Regions from separate parts of the Paenibacillus sp. J31R30 genome, predicted to be linked through region 1. Evidence: riboswitches for the same ligand, from Rfam matches in the RefSeq annotation. Region 1 holds a riboswitch; the other holds the start of a gene.

Region 1 (12,388 bases):
CCTTGTTCAAACTCTTGCATATCCCCATTCCTTGGCTGCTCGGACCGATGATTGCTGTATTGATTGGTTCGAATGTGTTCAAAGATCGTTATGCTTGGCCTACCACAATCAGAAATGCAGGGCTCATCATCGTCGGATACACGATAGGACTTTCCATGACGGCAACAGCCATGCATGAAATGGCGATCCAGCTGCCTTCCATGCTGCTTATGACACTGCTGTTAATGCTGCTTTGCGCATCACTTGCCTACTTCGTATCCAAAATGTCCAGCATCAACTACAAAACTGCACTCCTGGGAAGTATACCTGGCGGGCTTACCCAAATGGTCATCTTGGCTGAAGAGACTGAAGGTATCAATTTAACGATTGTCACCGTCTTACAAATCATTCGTCTGATGATGATTGTTGTGTGTGTACCTTTACTGGTGTTTAGTCCGATCATGGGCAATCACAAAACAGATGAATCCATGATTCATACTGTTACTACCACTTCATCTGCAAGCTGGGGAGCACTCATGCCGAATATTTTCATTTTCGCTGCAGCCAGTATCTTCTGTGCACTTCTAGGAAATAAAATTAAATTTCCAACCGCTTTCTTGCTTGGACCAGCTTTCATTACAGCGATCATACAGTTTATTGGACTTCATGGACCCGCTCTGCCAACCAGTATCATCAACGCAGCCCAAATTATGATTGGCATCCAGGTTGGACTCATGTTAAAACCAGCTCAATTAACCCATAAGTTCCAGATTATTTCGCTTGCGATTGGCAGCAGTGTGGTACTTCTGGTTGGCTCGTTTGGTCTCAGTTACGTGTTTATGCAGCTGCATGCCGTAACCAAATCAACGGCTCTGCTCAGCCTCGCTCCAGGTGGCATGGATCAGATGGGGATCATCGCCCATGAAATTAATGCTAATTTATCCGTCGTTGTCGGCTATCAGTTATTTCGTACATTTTTCATTTTCTTCGCTGTGCCGCCACTCCTGCGCATTATTTTCAAATACAGCGCGGCAAAAAAAGCGATCAGAAATAGCCCATCCTAATGCAGGAGTGGGCTATTTTACTTTTTCACCCTTTTACGCGATAGGCTTGCTCGTGATACTCGGTAATGTAGGTGAATAATTGTCTGCCATCTTGTTGTTCGAACCCACTAATGCTCAAGTACATAGCTCGATACGTTTCGGGGACCCAAATATAGGTATGGATATAATCGGTCAAAAGAAATCCGGCCTTTTCCCAGAATCGAATTCGCTCCGCATTTTCCTGGCTAGGTTCAGCCTCCACTTCAATGACGATTCCTTGACATCCTTCGGATTCTGCCCAATTTCGAATGTCACGCATACAAGCCAAACCCGCACCTTTCCCACGCTGAGCTTGACGAACCGCGATATAGTCGATGATTAGAACTTTGGCCTCCTCATTCCAAGCAGTCAGAGCCATCGCAACTACAACTGAACCATCGCTCCATGTATGCAGTTTGCACAAACCTCTTTCGAACATGCTGCGAATCAGAGCTCGATTCTTTCTTCCGTGTTTAGGAAAGGCAGCGTTATATACTTCCTCTGCTTTCAGCCACAGTGTTTCATCCCATTTTGATGTTATTTCATAAACCATCCGATTCGTTCTCCCTTAGAGCAAATTCCACCGCAGACTCAGCATGAATTTTCGTGGTATCGAATAGTTGAACCGAGGAATCCTGTTGAGATACTAACAAAGTAATTTCCGTGCAGCCCAGAATTACCGCTTCTGCGCCCTCTTTGACCAATTGATCAATGATCGCTATGTAGGATTGCTTAGATTCTTCTTTAAAAATCCCAAGACATAATTCTTCATAAATGATATCATGTACAATTTTCCTTGATGACTCATGTGGGACGATGACTTCAAGACCATATTTGTCGATAAGTCTCCCTTTGTAGAAATCTTGTTCCATTGTAAAAGCCGTGCCGAGCAAAGCGACTTTCTTAATACCCGTTTTAACAATTTCTTTGGCTGTCGCATCAGCGATATGAAGCAACGGAATGTTTACTGCATCTTCAACTTCTTTTGCCATCTTGTGCATCGTATTCGTACAAATAACAATACAATCCGAACCGGCTGCTTCTAGCCTTTGAGCGGAATCTATCATCATTTGGGTCGCTTCATCCCATTTCCCCTCATGTTGGAGCGTCTTGATCTCATGAAAATCAACTGAATACATGAGACTTTTAGCGGAATGATGCCCGCCTAATGTGTCTTTGACACGTTGATTGATGATTTGATAATAGAGTAAAGAGGATTCCCAACTCATGCCACCGATTAAGCCAATTGTTTTCATACATAAACCCCTTAGAAAAAACGATTTACTACATAATACCAGAAACTAAGCTTTGTGATAAATTAGACCGCTCAGAATGCTTGATTATGCAACTTTTTCCTTTTTTTGGCGTTTAACTGAGTGTTCCTACTTTCCTAACAAAGGAGAATTACATGCAATGAGACGCAAATCAACTGCTGGTTTAGCTACGATTCTATGTGCAGCAATGGCAATCACCCCTCTTCCCCTAACCAAAGTACATGCGAACGAACTGCCCGTTGGAACGGTCGTCGGAAGCGTGCTTACAACAGATATTCACGCATTCGTAAATGGAAGCGCCATCCAGTCGATGAATATCGATGGAAAAACCGCTATTTATGTGGAAGATTTGCGCAGCCACGGCTTTCATATCGCTTGGGAGCCGAATAAGCGAAAGGTCACCATTTTCCCTGACAAAAATGAACTAAATACGTCGGAGGACAATACTAATCTCGGCTTTACTGGGGGAGCAATTGGCGTCAAAATCGCTGACGTGCTAGCCACCAATATTCACACTTTTGCCCTAGGAAAAGAGATTCCTTCTTACAATGTAGACGGCAAAACAGCCGTGTTCCTGCAAGATCTTACCCCGCTACTTGGCGTACTCGAATGGAACGAACAATTACACACCGCTTCTTTCCAAGAGAATACGAACTTCATTACTGATCCGCAGGCAGCACAAAGTGTCGAATACCCCTTACAGGTAGAACAAACATCGAGCACTCGTCTGTCCATTCAGTTTCAGGATGACGAACTTTTCGTAGGTAACAACCTCATTGGATTCGGTCAAGATGGAAAAGCGATGCTATCATTAACGAAAATGGCACAATTACTTAATTATCAGACGAAAAGCCAAGATAATGGGCATTATTTTTATGACAAAACTTACGGATTTCATATAGCTCCGAACCTCGATACAGTCAGTTTCTACTGGTTTAATGGTAAAACCAGTGAGGGAAAATTAACATTTCCAACCATAGAACGTGATGGAGAACTCTTCGTGTCCGAGTTTGATTTGAAGCAATTATTCGGATATTCAAGTATCTGGCATTCGGATATTCGGCAACTGGACATTGATTATGCCCATTTCGATGTAAAGGATTTCGGTATTTCAGAGCATACGAATAACTATTGGTACACGTTAAAGGGGCTGTTTAATGGACCAAGTACAATGGAAATGCCGAATCTTTCGATGTTTGTTACTAGAGACGGCACGAAGTTCGGAGGCAATTCATCTACATCTTTGATGGAACAAACATCATCAACCGGGACGCCGATATACCAGTTCTCATCCGCGGTGCAACTTGACTTAGGTGACAATGAAGTCCAGATTGTCTACCACATTGGCAACCGAATTTTGTACAATAACACTTTCGTAAACTCCCTTACACCGATACTTCTGAACCCCGTTATCAATTACAGTGATTTGGCGAACGGATTGGGCAGCTTCAGTTCGATCAGCTTGGCGTCGCCAGAATCCGGCTTGATTCAGACAGATACCGGCAAGATAGAGCTTAAGGGTACTGTGATCAAAGCACAAGGCAAGGAATTACACGCTGTTATTGAAAAAGAGGACAACGGCAGCTGGATCGAACCGGAGACAACGTCAATCCCTTTTGACGATACGCAATTTACAGCATCCCTACCGCTACTTCATGGAACTGGACGATATCGAGTTACACTTCGATCTGACTTGTCCATTCCCGCTCCACGTCAATACAATCCCTACATCGATGTTGCTAGTTATTATGTCGATTACAAAGAGAGCCTCCCTCGTATTCTCGGTATGCAAGATGCTGAAGGCTTCAGTTGGCGAGATGGAAAGTTACTGCAAACCTCGGATAAGGGCCTCTCGTGGGATGTCGTCATACCTGACGGCGTGTCTGAGAAGGATCGTTTGATGGCTGCCAAATTTGAAGTGCCAACCTGGGGATATGCCGTTTATCTCACAGACGACCAACAACCAAGGCTCATTGCAACCCATCAATTGTACAATGGAGGCTGGGAAACAGCAGTACTGCCCACGTTAGAGGCTTGGGAAACCTCCTCGGAAGTAACGCCATATGTAGCCAATCTCTACTTTGAGCCCGCTTATATCATGCTGACTTCTTCACCAGCAGCAGGTCAAAACTTAAAGTCACTGTACCGCACCGATGACCGTGGTAAAACCTGGACACGAGTAGGAAATGTGAACTCGGATATCGCGGGTTCCCCGACTGGCATCAGTTACCGTAAGGCCAAAGAAGGCTGGATGACCACAATGAATCAAGGGCATCAGGATTTCCCGCTTTACCGCACACAGGATGGCGGCCAAGCCTGGTTGATTCAGCATGTCGACGTCCCGGCAGATCTGAAGATGAGCTATGCCAACGCTTATCCCCCCTTTTTCGATCAAGAAAGCGATTATCATGCTATTTTCATTGCTGAGTTCATACAAGACAATAAGAAAACATATGTCTTCTATGAATCGAGAGATGCCGGCGAGACATGGACACCTCTCCCTTATCGACTAGATGATGTGCAAGACATTCCGGTGTTGCACTTCGATAACTTGCTCATGGGCAAAGCGATTTCTCAGGATGGCAAAACCATCTACACGATGGATACCTATAACCGTACAAACTGGCAACCAATCAAGCCTACTATTTCATTGCAAAAAGCTACGCAATTTTACCTACGCACGGATGGTTACGGTTGGGTACTTTTGAACGGCAGCGTCTTAGTCACGAATGACGGTGGCCGGTCTTGGGAAGAAGCGAAACGAAAATAGACAATTGAAACGACAAAGCTGCCGCTCTATAAGAGTCGGCAGCTTTGTTTATTAATAGTTAAATTCAAAAAGCAAACGATGACCGCATTTTCTTCTCCATCATCGCATTAATCTCATGCACCAATTGAATCGAAGCTTCGATCTCAACTTTTCGCGTGGAGACACTTTCAACGCTGCAGCCGATTGGAATCCCTTTTTCCAGGCCAAATTCGAAAATTTCTTCAAATATTTGCTTAGAAAATGCGACTGATTTATCCAAGACATCATGGGAGTATTTCAAATCATTTTCCAACCATTTCGGAATACTGATCCCTAGCCACTTCATAAATTCCAGTGTTTTGGTAGATCCGCAAGGCGCAATATTCATTAATATCGGCACCATGTCTAAGTTGTTTTCTCGACAGTGATAGTAATAATCGGATAAGAAGTTTTTCGATGCTTCCACATTATAGGTCGCCTGAGAAATGAAAAACCGACTGCCGCTCGCTATTTTACTGACCATTCTAAGATGTTCGTCATCTTTTTTCATGTGTCTTTCGGGAATGACGACCGCGCCTAAAGTTAGCTTATCGTTCAGTTTTTTACTCAATTCATAAGCTTCGGGCAACCCCATACTTACTTCTTGCTTACTAGACGACGCCCCGACAAACACAGAAAACCGATCTTCATCGAGATCCGCTTTAATCCATTCTGACAATTGTTCCTCCGAATACTTACCAACACAGCGATAAATAATTTTCGGGATGTTTAACCCCGCTAAATATTCTTTACTGTAGGTTGTCGGGTCAACGGTTTGCAAATAAGGAAACGGTCGATCTTGATCAATCCGATCACTTTCCTCCTGCACATCATAGAGAATTAAGCCATCTATTTGAAGATTTTGGAGTCGTTCACATTGTTTCTGTGAAATCTCAGCCATTTTCTCTAGCGATTGTGTTTCCTTCGGAGGCGTCATCCCGTAAGTGATGATACCTGCTTCTCTTCTAAGTATTTTGTCTTTTAGCATATGTGTCACAACCTTATCTTCCAAATTCCCGAAAACAAATAATTCACAGTTAACTACTCGGTATTCTATATTTCGACCTGAATCGGCAAAATCCTTTTCAAATCGATACGATTATTAACGGAACTTATCTCTCATGAAAGCCAAGCTAGCGGCAAAATCCTTCTCTGGATCATGAATAGTACACTCTGCCGAAATCATTCCTTTATAGCCTGACGCCTTCAATGCCGTAACAAATTGATTGTATGGATACTGACCTGTACCCGGCGACAATCGTCCGGTATCGGCAAGATGAATGTGCTGCAGCCACTCTTTATTTTCGATGAGCGTATGCAGTTGATCCTGCTCTTCATCCATATGATAGAAGTCAGCCAAGACCCGGATGGACGGATGGTTAACCTGTTTGGCAAACATCGCTGCTTCAGAGACGGTGTTAATGATGTTGGACTCTTTGCGATTCAACGGCTCAATAGCCAACGAAACGCCTGTTCCTTGGAACTCTTCACCGATCAATGCTAGCAGTTGCAGTAGCTGTTGCTCTGCGCGATTTCGCTCCCAGCCGTCCGGAATATGCCTAGCTTTCCCGCTCCCTAGTACGGCCGTCTTGGCTCCGATTTTATTTAAAGCGCTTGCAGCTTTATGGACGTATCGTCGAATCCGTTCCTCATCCGCTTCTGGACCAACGATTTTCAAATCTCCCGGAAAAAATATGCTGAACGCCTGTACCGGGAGCGGACAGTTCAAGTACAAAGGAAGTTTAGCTGCGAAATCTACTTCATCCTCTAAATTTAATGATACGAGAGCGCACTCGATATAGTCGAAACCAATTCTTTGAAGTCTTTCCGCCTCCTGAATTCCACTGCACCATCCAAATGTGTACATGAACATTCCTCCTATTCGTTATCTCAACTCCAATATATCAAAATATACCAGTAATTGGGATCATTAATTTATACAATTGCTTAATGAATACTTCGTCTATGAATAAAAAAGAGCTGCATCGCGGCAGCCCTTCTCTAATACGACATACTCAACTATGTAGCTGTCTTAACGTGCATTCGAATCCGCTTGAGAAATCCCAACAATCGTGCCACTTGGATCAGTAAAATAAGCCAGGTAGCCCATGCCAGGCATACTCATTTTCGGAACAACAATCGTTCCACCATTCGAAGTTACTGCTGATAAATAATCATCGATCGAAGTAACTTCAATGGAATTAATGGTTCGGGTCAAGCCATCAGGTGACTTCAATAATCCCCCATCAATGCCTGGTACATCACTGTGTCCAGTTTTAATAAACCAATAATCTTGCGGTCCTGGAAACTTTGTGAATTCCCAATTAAAAGTTCGTGAATAGAACTCAATGAGTTGATTAGGATCTGCTGCTTGCATTTCAAATCGTAAAATCCTGCTCATAGCAACACCTCCTTTACCTTCATTTTAACAATTGGACCGCTGCTGCGCAAAGCCCATCCTGCACATCGAATAATCGAAGCTCGTTTGCTGAATTTTATCGCATAAATCCCACAAATTGTCTAGAACACGAACCTCAACATGTCTTCTAAATAGCTCTCCGAACAAATCTCGAATTTCAAAACGATGAATAGGTACTTGTGATTTCTCACTTACATAATAACCCGCACTAGGATCTTGCGAATAAAAATCCGTCGACTCAAATTCATATAGAAATAGCGTTGTATTCTTCATAATCTCAAACCATTTATGTTCAATGGCCACGACATGATGCGTTGAGCTCGATGAAATAAAGTGCTTTTTATCCTCAGCAGTGGTTGCTTCATGACAATGATACGTCACTCTCGGACAATTCCGAGGGGTTAGAAAATTAGGCAAGCAACGCTCATTGAGCGCCCATACCAACCCTTTCTCAGGGTCTAAATCTTTTCTTGTGGGAATTCTAGGGTGAAAAATAGGAATGTCTTTTTCTTCGCTGACATGAAATAATTTCACAGCTGCTCCCCCTTATCAATTCAACTAAGATAACTTCTCTGCAGCGTCTACGGTGTGTTTCAGCAACGTTGCAATTGTGACAGGCCCTACTCCCGCAGGAACAGGTGTAATCGCGGAGGCAATCTGCTTGCAAGCCTCATAGTCAACATCCCCGATGTTCCCTTCATTGTATCCCGCATCCAAAACAATCGCTTCTGGCTTAATCCAATCACCCTGCACAAAGTTCGGTTTACCAACAGCCGCCACAACAATGTCGCCTAACCGAACGATTTCAGCTACATTTACAGTCTTTGAGTGGCAAATGGTAACTGTTGCATTGCGATGTAATAGCATCATGGATACTGGTTTACCTAGGATTGGACTTCTTCCTATCACCACAGCGTGTTTGCCCTCTATGGCAAGTTGATAATAGTCCATAATCGCAAGTATTGCCGCTGGGGTACAGGAAGGAAAATCAGCTAAGCCGAAGGCATTTTGAGCAAACCCTAGCGTTGTTACGCCATCCACATCTTTCTCGATCCGAATCGCTTCAAATGCAGCCCTTTCATCCAGATGATGAGGCACAGGATGTTGCAGCAAAATCCCATGTACACTGGAGTCCGCATTTAGTTTCTGGATCTCGGCAACCAACTCTTCTGTCGTTGTATGTTTTGGAAGTTCAACCCGAATAGAACGGATTCCCAATCGCTTGCACGCATTCCCTTTCATCCTCACATAAGTAGCTGATGAGGGATCATCTCCGACTAAAATCGTCGCTAAACAAGGAATGATTCCTTGCTTCGATAATTGATTGATTCTGCCAACTAATGCCTCTTTCATGTCTGTTGCCACTCGATTACCATCCAAGATCAATGTTTCTGCGGTCATCTCATCATCCCTCTCAAGTTAGAAGCAAACATAAAGAGGTAAGGGGAATTCCCCTTACCTCTGCCCAGGCGTACGGCCGTTATCGACATGCTCCCTCATGGTTACCCATGCTCCGCCAGTTACATATCGCTTAATCATAAAAGTATCATAACAATGAATGCCAGAATTTTCAATATATTAGTATGAAAACAGCTACAACGCTGCCGGCGACATAAAGTAGGAATACCACATATTCGTCATGAAAACATCCAGAGCAACGAAGTAGAACATCTCCAGTCCAACATTCCGTTCGGACAGCCCTTTTCTCCATAGTCTCGTGCATAGGTAGGAAATCACGGCAAAAATGAGAAGTAAAAGCAGACTAATCCATATCGATTGCAAGAAATCTGGCATCACCTGCAGTGCGATTGTCTTCCGGTAATCCCCGACAAATAAGGCTTTTACCACCAAATACATCGCGAGTGATATCCCGAAATGCCTCTTCGCATACTCATCATAATGATATTGCCAAAATACACTGATGACGACTAAATAAAGGCCAGGTAATAAGATCCATTTTAAGCTTATGAGTGCCGTGAGTACCCCAATCCCCCAAAAAAGCGGTAAATTCCCAGCAGCATTTTGTAAGTCGTCTCCTTGAATACTGTTCATTCGCTCCACATAAGGAAGCTGATCAGTGGCATAGTAAACTCGAAATGATTTCGTGTTCACGGCATCCAACCAAATGGCGAATGAACTACCTTTGTTTGCAGCGTAAGCGGGATAAGAGGCGAAACCGCCGAATTGACTAATCCGAGTAGCATCTAACATCTTACCATCCTTAAAACCAACTCTAAACACTTCTTGACTCGTTTGACGTCTATTCTTTTCATAAACCGATGAAACCACAAGCGTTACTTCACCTGTACTTGAATGCGTAAACGTGGGATGTAAAATCGTATCGGAATCTATCCCTTTGGCAACAGGAATGCTTAGGATTTCATCTTGTACTTTGTCTGGTTGATTCGATGGGAAGGTAAGCATGTGTAACGTACTTTTGCCGGATTTGCGAGAGCTAGTCGTATACGCAGTAATAAATGAGGAACCATCTACACTAAACGCCATATCATCCAAGCTGCTAGCTGCAAAATCCAAGTCCTTAAGCTTATTCTGCACTAGCGGCTTCCATGTGTCAGACGCAAGCTTTGCGTAGTGAAAGGATTCATCACCGTCCTTATTGACCGCGTAGACTAGCGAAATACTGCCCCCAGAGGTATCCATTACACCTTGTAACTGCTTCACATTCGTAATATCCAGTTTGGACCAACTCAGCTTTTCATTGGGATGAAATGCACCCACATAAAGAGCTGATTCATTGTAAACCAAGAGAACACTTTCCCCTTTTGTGTTCTTTACAGTTTGAATACCAGAGATCTCATTCTCATTGATTGCGAGCTTAGTTGTCCACGAACCGTTCTTCCATTCACTCGCATAGAGCTTATTGTCTTCACCGATCCAGATCACATGATCTTTATCCAGCAGCTTATACGAACGAAATGCACCTGAGTCAGGCAAACTGCGCGTCTCTGAGCTATTCCGTCCCTCGTCGTCAATCGTGATGTATATAAGTGATTTATCTGCTAGATATGTAAAACTGCTTTCCCCTAGCATTTGGACAGGTCCCCCATACGTAGCCAATTGAGGTAACTCCGTTGCTCGGCCGAAAGGCTCCGGATATGGCTTCACATTTTCATTCGCCAGCATGAATGTTTGAATCAATCCGATGACTAGAAGGGCTGCTAGAAACGGCACATACGTAAACAACTTCCATCTTGCTCTTTTCACTTCAATTTACCTCCAAAGCATTCTAACTGACCTCTAAAAAGAGTGATCACGTTTCTTTTGTTAATTTGCCATTGTTCAATAAACGCGCAACCCAATGATAACATTGATTCAACTGTTCATCACTAATTAAATCTGATCGATGTTCAAACATGATGTTCACTTGATCGTTTTCTTCAGCAATTATCTCCAGATATTCTTCAATTGGTGCCCAGCCATCAAGAGGATCTAGCTCAGGTAAGACAGGTTGACGATGATTAGAAATGATAGCATTTACTTGTACATTACTCAGATGGACTAAATAGGCAAATCGAGCGAATGTTCGAATGACTTTTTTAGCATCAAAAAAAGGATCAAGCTTTTCCTGCAAGAAAAGTCTCGCTGTATCTAGACATAGCTTTATCGTTGGATATTTCAATAAAAGCTCTAAATTTCCATATTGACCTATCATGAATCGATTCATCATGGGCTTCTCCCAGGTCTAATTGATATCAGCTATATAAATGGCTTCATATTTCTTGATAGTACGTAAGTGATGATCCCTAATGACGATCCCCTTCACGCCACATCTTGCTTGCAAATGAGATCCCTCCTATTCTTCAATTTCAAAAATAGAATCCACTATGATCGGCAAGTTATCTCTCACCGTTACAGCTCCGAAGACGGATCTCGCGTGCATCCCCTTTTCGCCGAAAACTGCTAACATCACATCCGAACAGCCATTCAGCACCTTGTGCGGCTCTTCAAATTCAGGGACTGCGTTAACAAAACCTTGTAGTTTTACAACTTGTTTAACCTGATCCAGAGAGCCTAATGCAGACTGCAACACTGCGAGAATCTCGATACCAGCTTGTCTAGCAAATTGATAACCTTCTTCGGTTGTATAGTCTTTACCTAATTTCCCTTTTGGGCTGCCCGATGGACCTTTGCCCGAGACAAACAAAAGTCCGTTCACTTTCACATAATTGGCATATTTCGCTGCTGGTTCACTGGCTACTGGTAGTACGATTCCTAGTGCTTCGAGCCTTTGAGCAATGGTTTGTTCTGGCATGTTGGTTCCCCCTAATTAATGAAATTGAAATGTATCATTATTCCTACTACTTCTTACTTCAAAATCAGAACCCCATCGAATTTTCTATAGTCCTCAAACACTTCGTCATGATGTCTTGCAAAAAATTCGTTTGATGCTTCTGGTAACTCATGGATGGGGTAGAATTGTGCGTTTGTACTTTCATTTGTTATCTTAATAAGATTACCTGACCATTCATCCACACGAAACAGATACTCAACCACTTGATACTCATTTCCATATCTATCGGTATATATTTGCTTTTCGGGGTTCGAATAAATGGCGATCAAAGTAGCACTTATAACGTCAAGTCCTGTCTCCTCTTTAACTTCTCGTACTAAACAATCATAGACAGACTCATTGTGTTCCATGGCACCAGCTGGCATGCCCCATTTGCCATCCCCTCTGCGCTTGATAAACAGTGCGTCCCCCTTATCATCACATAGAATAGCTCGAACCGAGTTCGTTAGCAACATTTGTGATCCGATTAGCTTCAGAAGCTTACCCGTATAAGATTCTGCCCAGCTGATGGCAATCGCCGCCTTTCCTATATGT
Region 2 (12,388 bases), on a different contig from region 1:
AGCAAGAAGCCAAGCAGCAGCAAGCCTATGAAAAATGTCTCCATGCGCTTGAGCGAGGTTTGCAGCGTCGTTCCGTCATAGAAGGCGAATACAATCCATTTGGTTCGCGGATTAATGCTCTTCATAATGGTCACGGCGGTTCCATTCATATTCTCTTTAAAGACATCGTCCTTGGACTCCACAAGCTCCCGACCATCCCGGCCGTCGAATCGCAAGCGATGCTCGACAACACTAAATAGTCGGCTGCCTGCCGGCTCAAGGACGACACGTCCCTCTTTGTCCATAATGCCTAACTGCAAATCATTGCTGCCGCCACCGATTTTCTGCAAACGCTCCTGCATGGCAATCAGATTCAAATCAACAGCCACAGCCATCGGCTCTCCTGCAATGGTTATCGCCTTGGTAAAGGTAACCGTCCAACCAGAGAAGAAATTTTGGTACGGCTGGCTGACCGTCACAGCCCCGTAAGCGTTACTGTAGGCCATTTTATACAGGGGATCACGGTCTTCTCTAGGGTCGTTAATGACCTTGGTGACAGGATTTCCACCCAGAATGGACAAATCCTTGCGAATCACGTACACGTCTGTCAGCATGACCGAGTTCTCCCGATACGCATTCTCTAAGGCAGCTTGCGCAGCCGTCAGATCGTTGCGCCACGAAGCAGCTGAAGTGGAGAGTTGACCGATTGTATTTTGCACAAGAAGAAAGTAAAGATCGATATATTCCTCTTCCTTATGCAGCAACTGTGTCGCTTGGTTGAGCTGACTCGACGTAATTTCATTCTTAATATAGCGGTAGGATAAGCCGCTTAGAATAGCCTCCGAGCTAAGCACGAAGACGAAACAGACCAGAAACAGTCGGAAGGAGATGTTATGAAACCATTTCTTGATCCAATCTCGCATGTGCGCACCCCTCGAAGCTTATACAATGTGGAAAAAGAGGAGGCATCTCCCCTTTTTCCCGATTTATTTATTTGATAACACCGTCACCCTGAAGCTGCTTCGTATAATTCGCGATTGCATCGTTCAGTTTGAATTTGTCCTGTAGTGTCTTCACGTAAGTGTCCCAGTTCGTCAATGGCTCTTTGCCCGTTACGAATTTGAGCATCATCTCATTGGCATACTTGAGGCGATCTTGTGCCATTGGGTCTGCTGGGTCATCGAACACCCGTGGATTTACGTTGTTTTCTTTCAAATAGCTCGTGTTAATCTTCTGGTTCGCGTTCGTGATATCAGGCTTCTGGAAGTCGAAGTATACGCTGTCCGTCGCTTTGCGAACGAAGGCATAATTATAGCGCCACTCAATTTCCTTCTCGTTGTAGGTGGATCTATCAATAAGCTTCGGGGTACCATTTGTCACAGTAAATGACTTATCTTTAATACCATAAGCCAGGAACGGATAAGCGTCTTTATTGGTGTACAAGTACTGAATGAACTGCATAGCACGCTTCGCTTTGCCAGCATCCTTCAAAGCTTCCTTCGAAAGCCCGATGAGCGACTGTTGGAATGGCTTCACATCAAGAATTTGATCTCCATACGGCCCCTTTGGAGGCGCGATTTGCTTCCAATCCGGCACGCTGCCTCCAGCGTCCTGCATTTTCTTCGTTTCTGCAGGCTCCGAACGGCGCCAGTCTTCGATCATAATACCAACCTTGCCTTGGTACATCTTGTTATCACGTTTGAGTCCATCGTCAATCGTTACCCAGTCAGGGTCGACAACTTTGGCATCGATCATTTCTTTGATGAACGTAAGCGCTTCCTTCGTCTTCGCATCGGTGTTGTAGACAACAACCTTACCGTCTTTGACATCCACGAAGTTAGGCTGCACACCAAACATCCAGAAAATCTGCTGGAAGCCTTGCGCACCACTCGTACTGTAACCCAGTGAGCCGTCCTTCGGCAGCATCGCGACGTAGCCATACGTATCGTTCTTGCCATTGCCGTCTGGATCGTTGAAAGTGAACGCTTTCATAACATTGAGCAACTCTTGTGGATTCGTAGGAACAGACAACTTCAGCTTTTGGAGCCAAGTATTGTTGATCCACCAACCGTTAACACCGCCAACAGCTTCGGAAGCTGGTAAACCAATTGTATGTCCTTTGTATTTCATAGGCTCGAGGCGCGAAGGATCGAATGCTTTCGGGAGCTCTGGGAACTCCTTCAACAAATCATCAAGATCGGCCAGTAAGCCTTGATCGTAGTATTTAATCGCTGAGGCACGGTCTGGGAAGGAGACGATGTCAGGAATTTGATTGGAGGAGATCAGCAGGTTGAGCTTATCCTTCCAGTTCTCGCCGCCCATGATCATGTCGAGATCCATATTGTTATCTTTCTCGATCATTTGACGGATCGGATCCTGCTCTTTCGCTGGCATTGGTGTTGTTAAACGATAACCCACCGTGTTGTAAAAGCTAACTTTATACTTCTTGTCAGCTTCCTGCGGCTTAGCCGTTTGCGTCGCTCCAGTAGTGGGAGCAACACTAGCGCTAGGTGAAGCCGTATTCTCGGCCTTGCTGCAGCCAGAAGCAATAACACCTAATAGCACAGTCATACTAAGCAGCGCACTTGCGTGATTCTTTTTCATCTTGAACCTCTCCCTTTAGTCTATTATACATGCTATATCAAGAGTTGACTCTAGATATCATTCGAATTGACCACTCATTAACCCTTAACAGAGCCAAGTAGAACACCTCGGGTAAAATGCTTCTGGATGAACGGATACACGACCAAAATGGGCAAAGTTGTTATGGCGACGGACGCCATTTGGACCGAAATCGGGTTCACTGAGTTAGCTGCTTCAGCTGCATCACCACTAATCGCCACAGAGGCGAGTAAGATCTGCCTTAGAAATAGCTGTACAGGCTGATTCTCTGGGGAGTTGATATAGAGCAGGGCATCGAAATAACTGTTCCAGTGCCAGACGGCGTAGAAAAGACCAATCGTCGCAATAATCGGAACCGAAAGCGGGATAACGATCCGGACTAGAATGGAGATTTCACCCGCTCCATCGATTCGAGCAGCCTCGTCAATGGCCTCAGGCAGCTGTTCGAAGAAGCTTTTTACAATCATGAGATAGAACGCATTGATTAATCCAGGGATGATGAGTGACCATTCCGAGTTGAGTAGTCCTATATTTTTCACGAGCAAGTAGCCCGGAATAATACCGCCGTTGAACAGCATGGTGAATACGATGAAAAGCAGGAACGGGCTTCGACCAGGCAACGCTTTGCGGGAGAGCGGAAGTGCTGTAATGACGGTGAACACCAAGTTCAGCAGCGTACCGACAATGACACGAAAGAGGGTAACTTGGTAGGCGTCGAGTAATCGGCCCCCTTGCATAATCTCTCGGTAAGCAGTCAATGTGGTATGCGTCGGGATAATGACCAGCCCGTCTTTCTTAATGAACTCGGATATCGGTGTCAGCGAGACGCTGATGACATACAGGAACGGCAATACACAGGAAGCAGCGAGCAGGCTGAGCAGCAAATAGTTAATGCCTTGGGCGAGTCGGTCGCCGGTAGTCATGTGACGCATGGATGATTCCTCCTTCTACCAGATTTGTCCGTCGAATTTTTTGGCAATCCGATTCGCACCAAGTACAAGCACGAAGCCGATCACCGATTTAAACAACCCGACAGCGGTAGCAAGTCCAATGCGTCCCTCTTGTAAACCGACCCTATACACCCATGTCTCGATAACGTCGGCCTTCTCTTGATTGAGCGGATTGAGCATGATGAAGATTTGATCAAAACCGACATCGAGTATGGCGCTAAGCCGCAAGACAAGCATTAGGATGATGACGTTGCGAATACCAGGTAGTGTAATATGCCACAACTGCCGGGACTGGGATGCGCCATCCATCGTCGCCGCTTCGTATAGGCTCGGATCAATACCGGTGAGTGCTGCCAAGTAAATGATGGCTCCCCAGCCCACCGACTGCCAGATGTCCGTTGTGACGATCAGCGATCGAATTAAACCCGACTCTGTTAAGAAGGATATGCGGTCTAAGTGGAAGGCAGTTAACAACTGGTTAACGAGCCCTGTTCCAGGTGCTAGGAAAGCCACCAATAAGCCGTAGATGATGACCCAAGACAGAAAGTGAGGCAAGTAGGTCAGGGTTTGGATGGTTCTTTTGAACCCCGTTGAAGTGACGGCATTGAGCATTAAAGCGAGTATAATCGGCGCTGGAAACGAAAATATGAGCTTGTAAAACGAGATCAGAATGGTATTTCCGATAATTTGCTTGAAATACACGCCATCGAAAAATAGCTGAAAGTTCTGCCAGCCGACCCACGGGCTTTCCCATAGTCCTTGCAGGACGTTATAGTTCTTAAATGCAGCGGCGATGTACACCATCGGCACATATTTGAATACCGCAAAGTACAGCAAGCCCGGAATTAATAGGGCATACATCACACCGTATCTTCGCAGCAGGTTCATCGTTCGATGCATGAGCTGCCTCTCCTCTCTCTGTTGGTTATACCTTTATTGTAGCGCTGTGGAACGTCCAATCCTTTTCATATCTTTGGCAGATGGTCTAAAATCTTCGGAAATGCGAAAGCCGCCTCCCGAGAGGGAGACGGCTTGGCTTGATCAGTTTTTGACGAGTGTGATGTAGTCATAAGCGAGATTGTAGGTGCTGGCGGACGCGTTTTTGCCTGTCACTGTGAAGCGGAATGTCTGGTTGCCAGCTGTACCAATCGTGACCGTGCCTAGGTTAGACTCTGTATACCCAGAAGTTGCGGCATACTGGTCTACCGTCGAACCCAAATTTGTGCCGTTAACTGCGAGCTGATAAATCCCTTTATTGAACGCTTTGCGATTGCCAACGTACACGGTATACGTTCCTGTCTGCGGTACATTCACTGTGTATTGCACGTAATCACCTACGCCGTTGCCATTCAAATTATTGAATGATCCTGCGCTAGCAGGTGCATCTGCGTAATTCGCTTGAGAGTCGCCAGAGGATGTTGTGACGGGTAAGGACTCCGCTTCATACACCGTCGTAGCGGACACCTCGCTAAAGTTCACATCATCAACGAGCATCCACTGTGTCGAAGTGGCATTGGACGTAAAGGCAATCGTTGCCTGACCATTGGTCACGGGGATGTTATTCAACGTGATTTGCGTCCACGTGCTGGTTGTGGGAACCGTCATATTCATCTCCGCTCCGCCGTAGTTCAGCACACGCATCATCGCCTGCGACTGGCCACCGGAGCTCTTCACCCATGCGCTGAGCTGATACGTACCATTGGCGATACCGTTGAGATTCTGCTTCGTCGTAACCAGATAATTGCTGGCCTTCGCGTGCTTTAAGGAACGCGTGCCTGTATGCGCATCCGTCGTCGTCATGAAGCTGGCATCTTTATCATAGGTTTCAATCCAGTTCGGCGTATCTTGATCGGTATAGCCCTTGGATGTGTCCTTTACCGTAAACTCCATCTGAGGATTGCCCAGAAGGTTGGCGTTAGGGTAGCTCTTTGCGTAAAAACGGAAGTAATCGAACTCACTTTCACCTGGCAGCTTCGTGTAGTCCGAGACTGTCCTGTAGCCCAACGCTGTCATCCAAAAATTCGCTGGCGCAAATGGCATCGGTGTCGTTGTGGTATTGATCGTATTGACGACTGTACCGTCAAGGTAGAACTTAATTGCCGTCGGCGTCCATTCATACCCATAGACATGCCACGCGTCAGGTGTAACGCTCACTTGCTGACGCGGCGAGCCGTAGCCTGGAATATACGTGATCGTCCCCGTATCATAGTAGCCATTGGCGGAGTCATGCTCGAAGCCATCGATCTCCGTTGCCTGATTATAAAATGGCAAATTACCTGCAGCAATTTCGGCCGTCAATCCGGTTATGTTATTAGCGGCGATATGATTGCTGAGTCCCATACTCCAGAAGGAAGAATGCAGCCCTGTCGTGCTATTAAACAGCTTCGCTCTAGTCTCATAGTAGCCATAGCCGAACAGCTTCTTCGAAACTAAGCCCCCACAAGTGTTGTACCACGTGCCATTAATCTGCTCACGTTTAAAATCAATGTGCAAAGAGCCGCCCGATTCACGTACGTTCTCTTTGCGATTGTAGCCCAGTGAGTAGGGCCCTGCGTCGCGGTACATCCAGTCGTTCTCATTGATCGCGGTGTCGTCAAATTCATCGGCATAAAATAACGTGTAGCCAGCAGGTGCAGTCGCCGAAGCAGGGGTGGGTGAAATTGTCGATAGCGTCGCAGTGGCCAACAAGCATACGGGTAATACCGTGCGAAGCGGACTAAGCCATTTCAAATTCATCATTAATCTCCTCCTAATGGAATTTGGATGTTGTACGTTCGACTCCCCTCTCGTTCAAGAACGGCACACAGCAAGACAGCAGGGTCCCCGCTATCGTCGAACCACAGCTGGGGGCGTTCCAGTCTGAGGACGGATTGTGCGACCTGATGAGCCCAGGGAATTTGCAGATCAAAAGCCAGTACATGCCGCGATGGCCGCCACGAAATTCCGTCTGATGATTCAAATAAGGCCACAGAGCCACGTTCAGATTTCGTAAAATAACCTTGAAAATCCTTCATCAGTGCATAGTACCCATTGCCCTTACACCATACGCAAGGGTCCTCTACCGCCCAATCATTCGTTGGGTTCGTCACCGTCGGCTCTGGCTGCTTGCGGAACGGTCCCCGCGGATGATCGGCAAAGGCAACACCTGCGTTAACAGCACCGCCCTTCGGAGGATGCCCCTCAGCCACACCTTTGTACATCATCAGGATACGGCCGTCAGCGGTCTCACACACCGTAGGGTTGCTCGTCATGAGTCCGTCCCACTCTCCTGGGGAGACATCGAGCACGGGCGACGCCCCACGCGTCCATGGACCTTCAGGATGGTCAGCCACAGCAACACCGATACGTTGGTGGTTGCGATACGTCCACCATGTTGCCTCATTGGCAGGTTGGTCGAGATCAAAATCGGGGCCATGCGTCCCCATGTAATACAGATAATAACGATTACCGTGGCGCAAAATCGCGGGATTGTGCGCTACATCCCTGTCCCAGCTCGCTGCGCCATCTCTACAGGTCCAGAGCGTATCCACATGGTGGAACGGTCCCATTGGATTGTCGGCGACCGCATAGGCGATTTCGGAATGCGTGACCCAGGCTTCAAAACCAGCGCGTTCAGGCCAACGCGAGTAGAACAAGTAATACCTCCCCTCCTCATCTCGTGTCATCGATCCACACCAAACATGCCATCCTTCTAGCTCGAACTTCGCTTGGGCCGGCACCGGCCGAAGCAATTCTTGAAAATTCATGCGCACCTCTCCTAGCTGTGTAAGGGTTTACATTGGTACAGAATCAGTGTAAGGGGTACGACACACTGAAAGGTTTCATATTTTCGTAAGATGGTTTGAAGTTTTGGGGATGTATGGTCGTTCACGTTGTCTAGAGTGGTCAGAGTTTAGATATTAATTTGCGGGGACCCCGAGAGAGGTCGTTTTTATCGCCAACCAAGCTGCAAACTGTAACCAGCCTACTCTCCATCTACTGTGAAATGCAAAAGTGCAACTTCTCTCTATCAAATACACGATTTCGGCTAAAATTGATGCAAAAAGGCATCAATTTCTGTATTTACAGCTCTGTTTTGACCTTTTCGACCCCAAAAGATGCCTTTTTGCATGTATTTAAAACGATCAAGTCAATTCCTCTGAAAAGGATGCTCTTTTGCATTTTTGCTATCTGTGAACCGAACATAAATAAGAGGCAAGCTTCGCTTACCCCAAAAACTTATAAATTCTGATATTTCAAAAAAAAAGACCAGCTCCAATGAGCTGGCCTTATCTCTAACAATTAGTAAGTCAATCCTGGGTAAAGCGGGAATTGCGCCGTTAGATCAGATACCATGCCACGAGCTTTTTCAAGCGTAGCTTCGTCTTTCGGGTTTTTCAACGTAAGAGCAATGACTTTCGCGATGGTTTTCATCGCTTCTTCGTCCATGCCACGGGAAGTCACAGCTGGAGTACCCAAACGAATACCGCTTGTGATGAACGGGCTAGTTGGGTCGAAAGGAATCGCGTTTTTGTTCGCTGTAATACCGATTTCATCAAGAACGTGCTCTGCGTCTTTACCTGAGATGTTCAGGTTACGCAAGTCAACCAACATCAAGTGGTTATCCGTACCGCCGGAAACTAGGTTGATACCTTCAGCTGTAAGAGCTGTTGCCAAAGCTTGAGCGTTGTTGATCACGTTTTGACCGTACACTTTGAAATCCGGTTGAAGAGCTTCACCGAAGGAAACAGCTTTAGCTGCGATCGTGTGCATCAAAGGTCCGCCTTGGGAACCAGGGAATACCGCTTTATCAATCGCTGCAGCCCAAGCTTTTTTCGTAAGAATCATACCGCCGCGAGGACCGCGAAGTGTTTTGTGTGTTGTGGTTGTTACGAAATGTGCATGTGGCACTGGGTTCGGGTGCAAGCCAGCCGCAACTAGACCAGCGATATGCGCCATATCGACGAAGAACAATGCGCCTACATCGTTAGCGATAGATGCTAAAGCTTCGAAATCAATCGTACGCGGGTACGCACTTGCACCAGCTACTAGCATGCGAGGCTTATGTTTGAAAGCTGCTTTGCGAACATCGTCATAGTCGATGCGGAAATCTTTTTCGCTTACACCGTAAGCTACGAAGTTGTAAAGAATACCGGAAGCATTTACAGGGCTACCATGTGTTAAGTGGCCACCATGCGCAAGGTTCATACCAAGAACCGTGTCACCAGGGTTTAGCGCAGCTAAGTAAACAGCCATGTTCGCTTGTGCACCGGAGTGAGGTTGAACGTTCGCGTGCTCAGCACCGAAAAGCTCTTTCGCGCGGTCACGAGCGATGTCTTCCACGATGTCTACGTACTCACAGCCACCATAGTATCTTTTGCCTGGGTAGCCTTCCGCGTATTTGTTCGTAAGTACAGTACCCATAGCTTCAAGGACTGCTTGGCTCACGATGTTCTCGGAAGCGATTAGCTCAATTTTGTCGCGTTGACGGCCTAGCTCAAGGTTCATAGCTTCTACGATTTTCGGATCTTGTTTGCTCAAAAAGTTTGTCATAGGGAATTCCTCCTAAGGATGTTAGATAAAATATTAGCAATCTGCATCAGGTGCAGCTTGTTGATAAAGTTGATCCGCCAGCTCAGCGGAGTACACAGCTCTAGTACCACCGATCAGCTTCGGCCGAGTGAATGCCATCGTGACATAAGCCTGGCCAATATGGCGAACTGGCGGCCTTGCGGGAACAGCGACTCTGCGCAGATGCATGCCGATCAGCGTGGAGCCAATATCGATGCCCGCATGCGCCTGAATCGTCTCAACAACGACCGGTTTCGCGAGGTGTCTGTACGCGTAGGAAGCCATGGAGCCCCCGGCCTTCGGCACGGGAATCACGGAGACGGGCTCAAGCTGCGGCGCTAGCGTCAGCAGCTCTTCCTCCACAACCAGCGCACGATTCAGATGCTCGCAGCATTGATAAGCCGCATGCAGCCCGAACTCGCCGCAGATACGCGCAACCGTCTCAAAAATCGGCTTCGCCGCATCCAGCGTACCCGATGTACCAATCCGATGCCCGAGAATTTCACTCGTGCTCGTGCCGATCACCAAGATGTTGCCGGGACGCAGGCTGCCAACTGTAATCAGCTCACGCAGGTTCGCTTCCAAAGCTTCTGCTATAGGTTCATACATAGAATCTGTCATTGTGGCTCCCTCATCTCTAGGGATGTACCGTGAAACGATCTTCGATGCTCTGTACTTTGTTAATACGATTCTTGTGGCGGACACCTTCTGAGAACTCGGTTTCCAGCCAAATTTTCACGATTTCTTCCGCTACGCCAGGACCAACTACACGCTCACCCATCGCTAGCACGTTCGTATCATTATGTTCACGCGTCGCTTTCGCTGAGAAAAGATCGTGCACAAGTGCACAGCGGATTCCCGGAACTTTATTGGCAGCAATGGACATCCCAATGCCAGTTCCACAAAGCAGAATCCCTTTATCTGCGTCTCCCGAAACGACTTTTTCGCAAACTTGAAGTGCATAATCTGGGTAATCGACGGAGTCGCCGCAGCTGCATCCGAAATCAATCACTTGATGACCTAATGATTCAATAAAAGGAATGATAACATCTTTCAAACGATAGCCTGCATGATCAGCACCTAAAGCAATTTTCATGAATAGAACGCTCCTTTTGACTTGTTCGAATTCGACCATCCTATTATATCCCAAAGCTCACCAAAAACGAAAAAAAGAGCGCACACGCTAGAAAACGCGCGTTGCTCTTTTGCCCAGGCGACCGGCCGTATAGCTCAATGCTCCATTGTGGTTAATCCCACTCGTCGCCAGTTACATTGAGTCTTGCTTGTTACTTGTATTTTATCGCATTCCCAGCGATGTGTAAAGCTATATTGACCTATCTCATGCAAGTGAAGACAGAGTTATAGGCTTGCTGTTGATTTTAGCGTAATTTTCTCACCAATTTATCTAAGCTCCGACCAATTTCCTCGGCAGTGTACCGGTAATCGGCCAGCGACCCGCCATAGGGATCCGAAATATCGTAATCGGGGATCGAATTTTCCAGCGTATACATGCGGCTTCTTTCTTCCACGGATACGGTCTGAGATAGCGCCTGTTTGAGCTGAAGCTCTGTCGCAAGCTGCTCCCGTTCTTCAATCGCCTTCAGAATACGAGCATCGTCTTCCACATACTCTTTGAGCGTATACGTCTTCTCGACCGCATGAGGATAACGTTGAATGACTGTACGCTTATGCCCCGTCGTCATCGTCAAGATCAGATCAGCCCAATCCACATCCGCCGCGCCAATCGCTAGAGAATTGATAGATTCCTTAAAGCCCGCTTCGTGAAGAAGCGACTGGCTGTTTCTCGAGATCGGACCACCCGTCATCGCAGATACACCTGCTGAACGAACCTCCGCCGCAAGCCCCTCTTGATGCACCCTCATACGCAGCAAACCTTCAGCTAACGGACTGCGGCACGTATTTCCTGTACAGACAAATAGAATTCGCAACATGAAATCCTCCCGATATAAGCATTTTAAACCTTATTATTTCAAAAGCTAACTCCCCATATTGTATCATAGTAAAAACTTGATCCCAAACCCTAATAGGATGAGTCCGCCGAATGCCTCGCCATATTCCCCAACCCAACCGCTAACCCGTCTGCCTAGCAATAGGCCAGCTATCGAAAGCAATCCGCCAAACAGACCGAAGATGAGCACTGTAAGCACGATGTCCGTAGCAAACATCCCCAGAGAAACGCCCACAGAGAACGAATCTATACTAACACTAAGGGCGAAAATGATAAGCCCCCATAACGTTCGATGATCGAAAGCCGTTGCTTCTTCCCCTCGTATCGAGCTATACACCATATGCGCGCCGAGCAAAATAAGTAAACATCCCCCTGCAGCTGTCGCAACGTTCCCCAGAAGGAGCGAGACATACTGTCCCATAAACATGCCCATAAGTGGCATAAGCACGTGGAAAATGCCGATCACAATGCTGATTTTCAAAATATCCAACAAACGAATGCCCTTCATTCCTATGCCAATTCCTAACGAAAAAGCATCTAGGCCCAAAGCAATCGCCATTATTCCAATTGTCATGAGTTGCCCAACTTGTACCCCAGATGCGAGCATAGCACGATCCCCCTTGTCCACGATTCTTTCTCAAGATATGCGGACAAACTGGGAATCATGCTAGTCACAATAAACGGCTACGCCGTCCTGCTTGGACTTCTCACAGTGTTTAACCAGAAATATAAGACAATTTAGGGCGTGAAACTTATAAAATCTTATATGTTAGAGACGGATCCGCTCATGACCCGCTGCTTTCAACAGTCGATTCATAATCGCGCGGCCAATGCCTGAATCTGGAACACCTTCTGCAACAATATAGCTTATGCCTTCCTGATCAAAAGCCCGCAGAGCGGCATATAGCTCCCGAGCAATCGTATCTGGCTCAGATAATGAGCCGCACGCGAGAACGAGATCTGCGCGATACCCCCGTACTCTTTCTTCGAAAGTGAGAATACCCGTCGATTCCCCCCGTAACTTCGCAGCATCAATATCGCGTTGAATCCAAGCGGAGACTTCCTGCTCGTCATCCCCCTGCACAATGCGCATATAGCCCTTCGGCGCATAATGCGCATACTTCATACCCGGCGCGCGAGGCGTATCGGCAGCTTCTACCTCTGTCGGCTCAGCGGCATGAATACGCATGTCAGGCAAAACCGCTTGCAGCTGTTCCGCAGTCACCCCACCCGGCCTCAGCACATGTAACACGCCGTCTACAAGCTGAATAACTGTGGACTCGACACCAACACCTGTTGCACCACCGTCTACGATTCC

Evidence for each region. A riboswitch is a leader RNA that binds a small molecule or an ion and turns the genes downstream of it on or off. The one in region 1 is predicted to bind ZMP and ZTP.
Region 2: linked by a shared signal. The riboswitch ahead of rpiB (ribose 5-phosphate isomerase B) and the one ahead of AC58QO_RS14730 (bifunctional 5,10-methylenetetrahydrofolate dehydrogenase/5,10-methenyltetrahydrofolate cyclohydrolase) in region 1 are both predicted to bind ZMP and ZTP.

What each region holds. Positions count from the first base shown of each region.
Region 1 is NZ_JCAUAV010000003.1:634,580-646,967, reverse strand. Features, by position in the region: gene AC58QO_RS14770 (AbrB family transcriptional regulator) at 1-1,043, shown strand, start outside; gene AC58QO_RS14765 (GNAT family N-acetyltransferase) at 1,069-1,614, opposite strand; gene AC58QO_RS14760 (aspartate/glutamate racemase family protein) at 1,604-2,317, opposite strand; gene AC58QO_RS14755 (WD40/YVTN/BNR-like repeat-containing protein) at 2,475-5,105, shown strand; gene AC58QO_RS14750 (methylenetetrahydrofolate reductase) at 5,170-6,111, opposite strand; gene AC58QO_RS14745 (sugar phosphate isomerase/epimerase family protein) at 6,226-6,990, opposite strand; gene AC58QO_RS14740 (VOC family protein) at 7,156-7,524, opposite strand; gene AC58QO_RS14735 (DUF6886 family protein) at 7,549-8,076, opposite strand; gene AC58QO_RS14730 (bifunctional 5,10-methylenetetrahydrofolate dehydrogenase/5,10-methenyltetrahydrofolate cyclohydrolase) at 8,101-8,943, opposite strand; ZMP/ZTP riboswitch at 8,999-9,076, opposite strand; gene AC58QO_RS14725 (hypothetical protein) at 9,136-10,767, opposite strand; gene AC58QO_RS14720 (hypothetical protein) at 10,814-11,230, opposite strand; gene AC58QO_RS14715 (RidA family protein) at 11,357-11,815, opposite strand; gene AC58QO_RS14710 (NUDIX domain-containing protein) at 11,869-12,309, opposite strand.
Region 2 is NZ_JCAUAV010000011.1:159,044-171,431, forward strand. Features, by position in the region: gene AC58QO_RS26960 (cache domain-containing sensor histidine kinase) at 1-902, opposite strand, end outside; gene AC58QO_RS26965 (type 2 periplasmic-binding domain-containing protein) at 970-2,583, opposite strand; gene AC58QO_RS26970 (carbohydrate ABC transporter permease) at 2,661-3,533, opposite strand; gene AC58QO_RS26975 (ABC transporter permease) at 3,549-4,451, opposite strand; gene AC58QO_RS26980 (family 16 glycosylhydrolase) at 4,593-6,290, opposite strand; gene AC58QO_RS26985 (glycoside hydrolase family protein) at 6,290-7,297, opposite strand; gene glyA (serine hydroxymethyltransferase) at 7,833-9,083, opposite strand; gene AC58QO_RS26995 (TIGR01440 family protein) at 9,117-9,722, opposite strand; gene rpiB (ribose 5-phosphate isomerase B) at 9,739-10,197, opposite strand; ZMP/ZTP riboswitch at 10,302-10,382, opposite strand; gene AC58QO_RS27005 (low molecular weight protein arginine phosphatase) at 10,481-11,053, opposite strand; gene AC58QO_RS27010 (manganese efflux pump MntP) at 11,117-11,677, opposite strand; gene AC58QO_RS27015 (L-threonylcarbamoyladenylate synthase) at 11,840-12,388, opposite strand, start outside.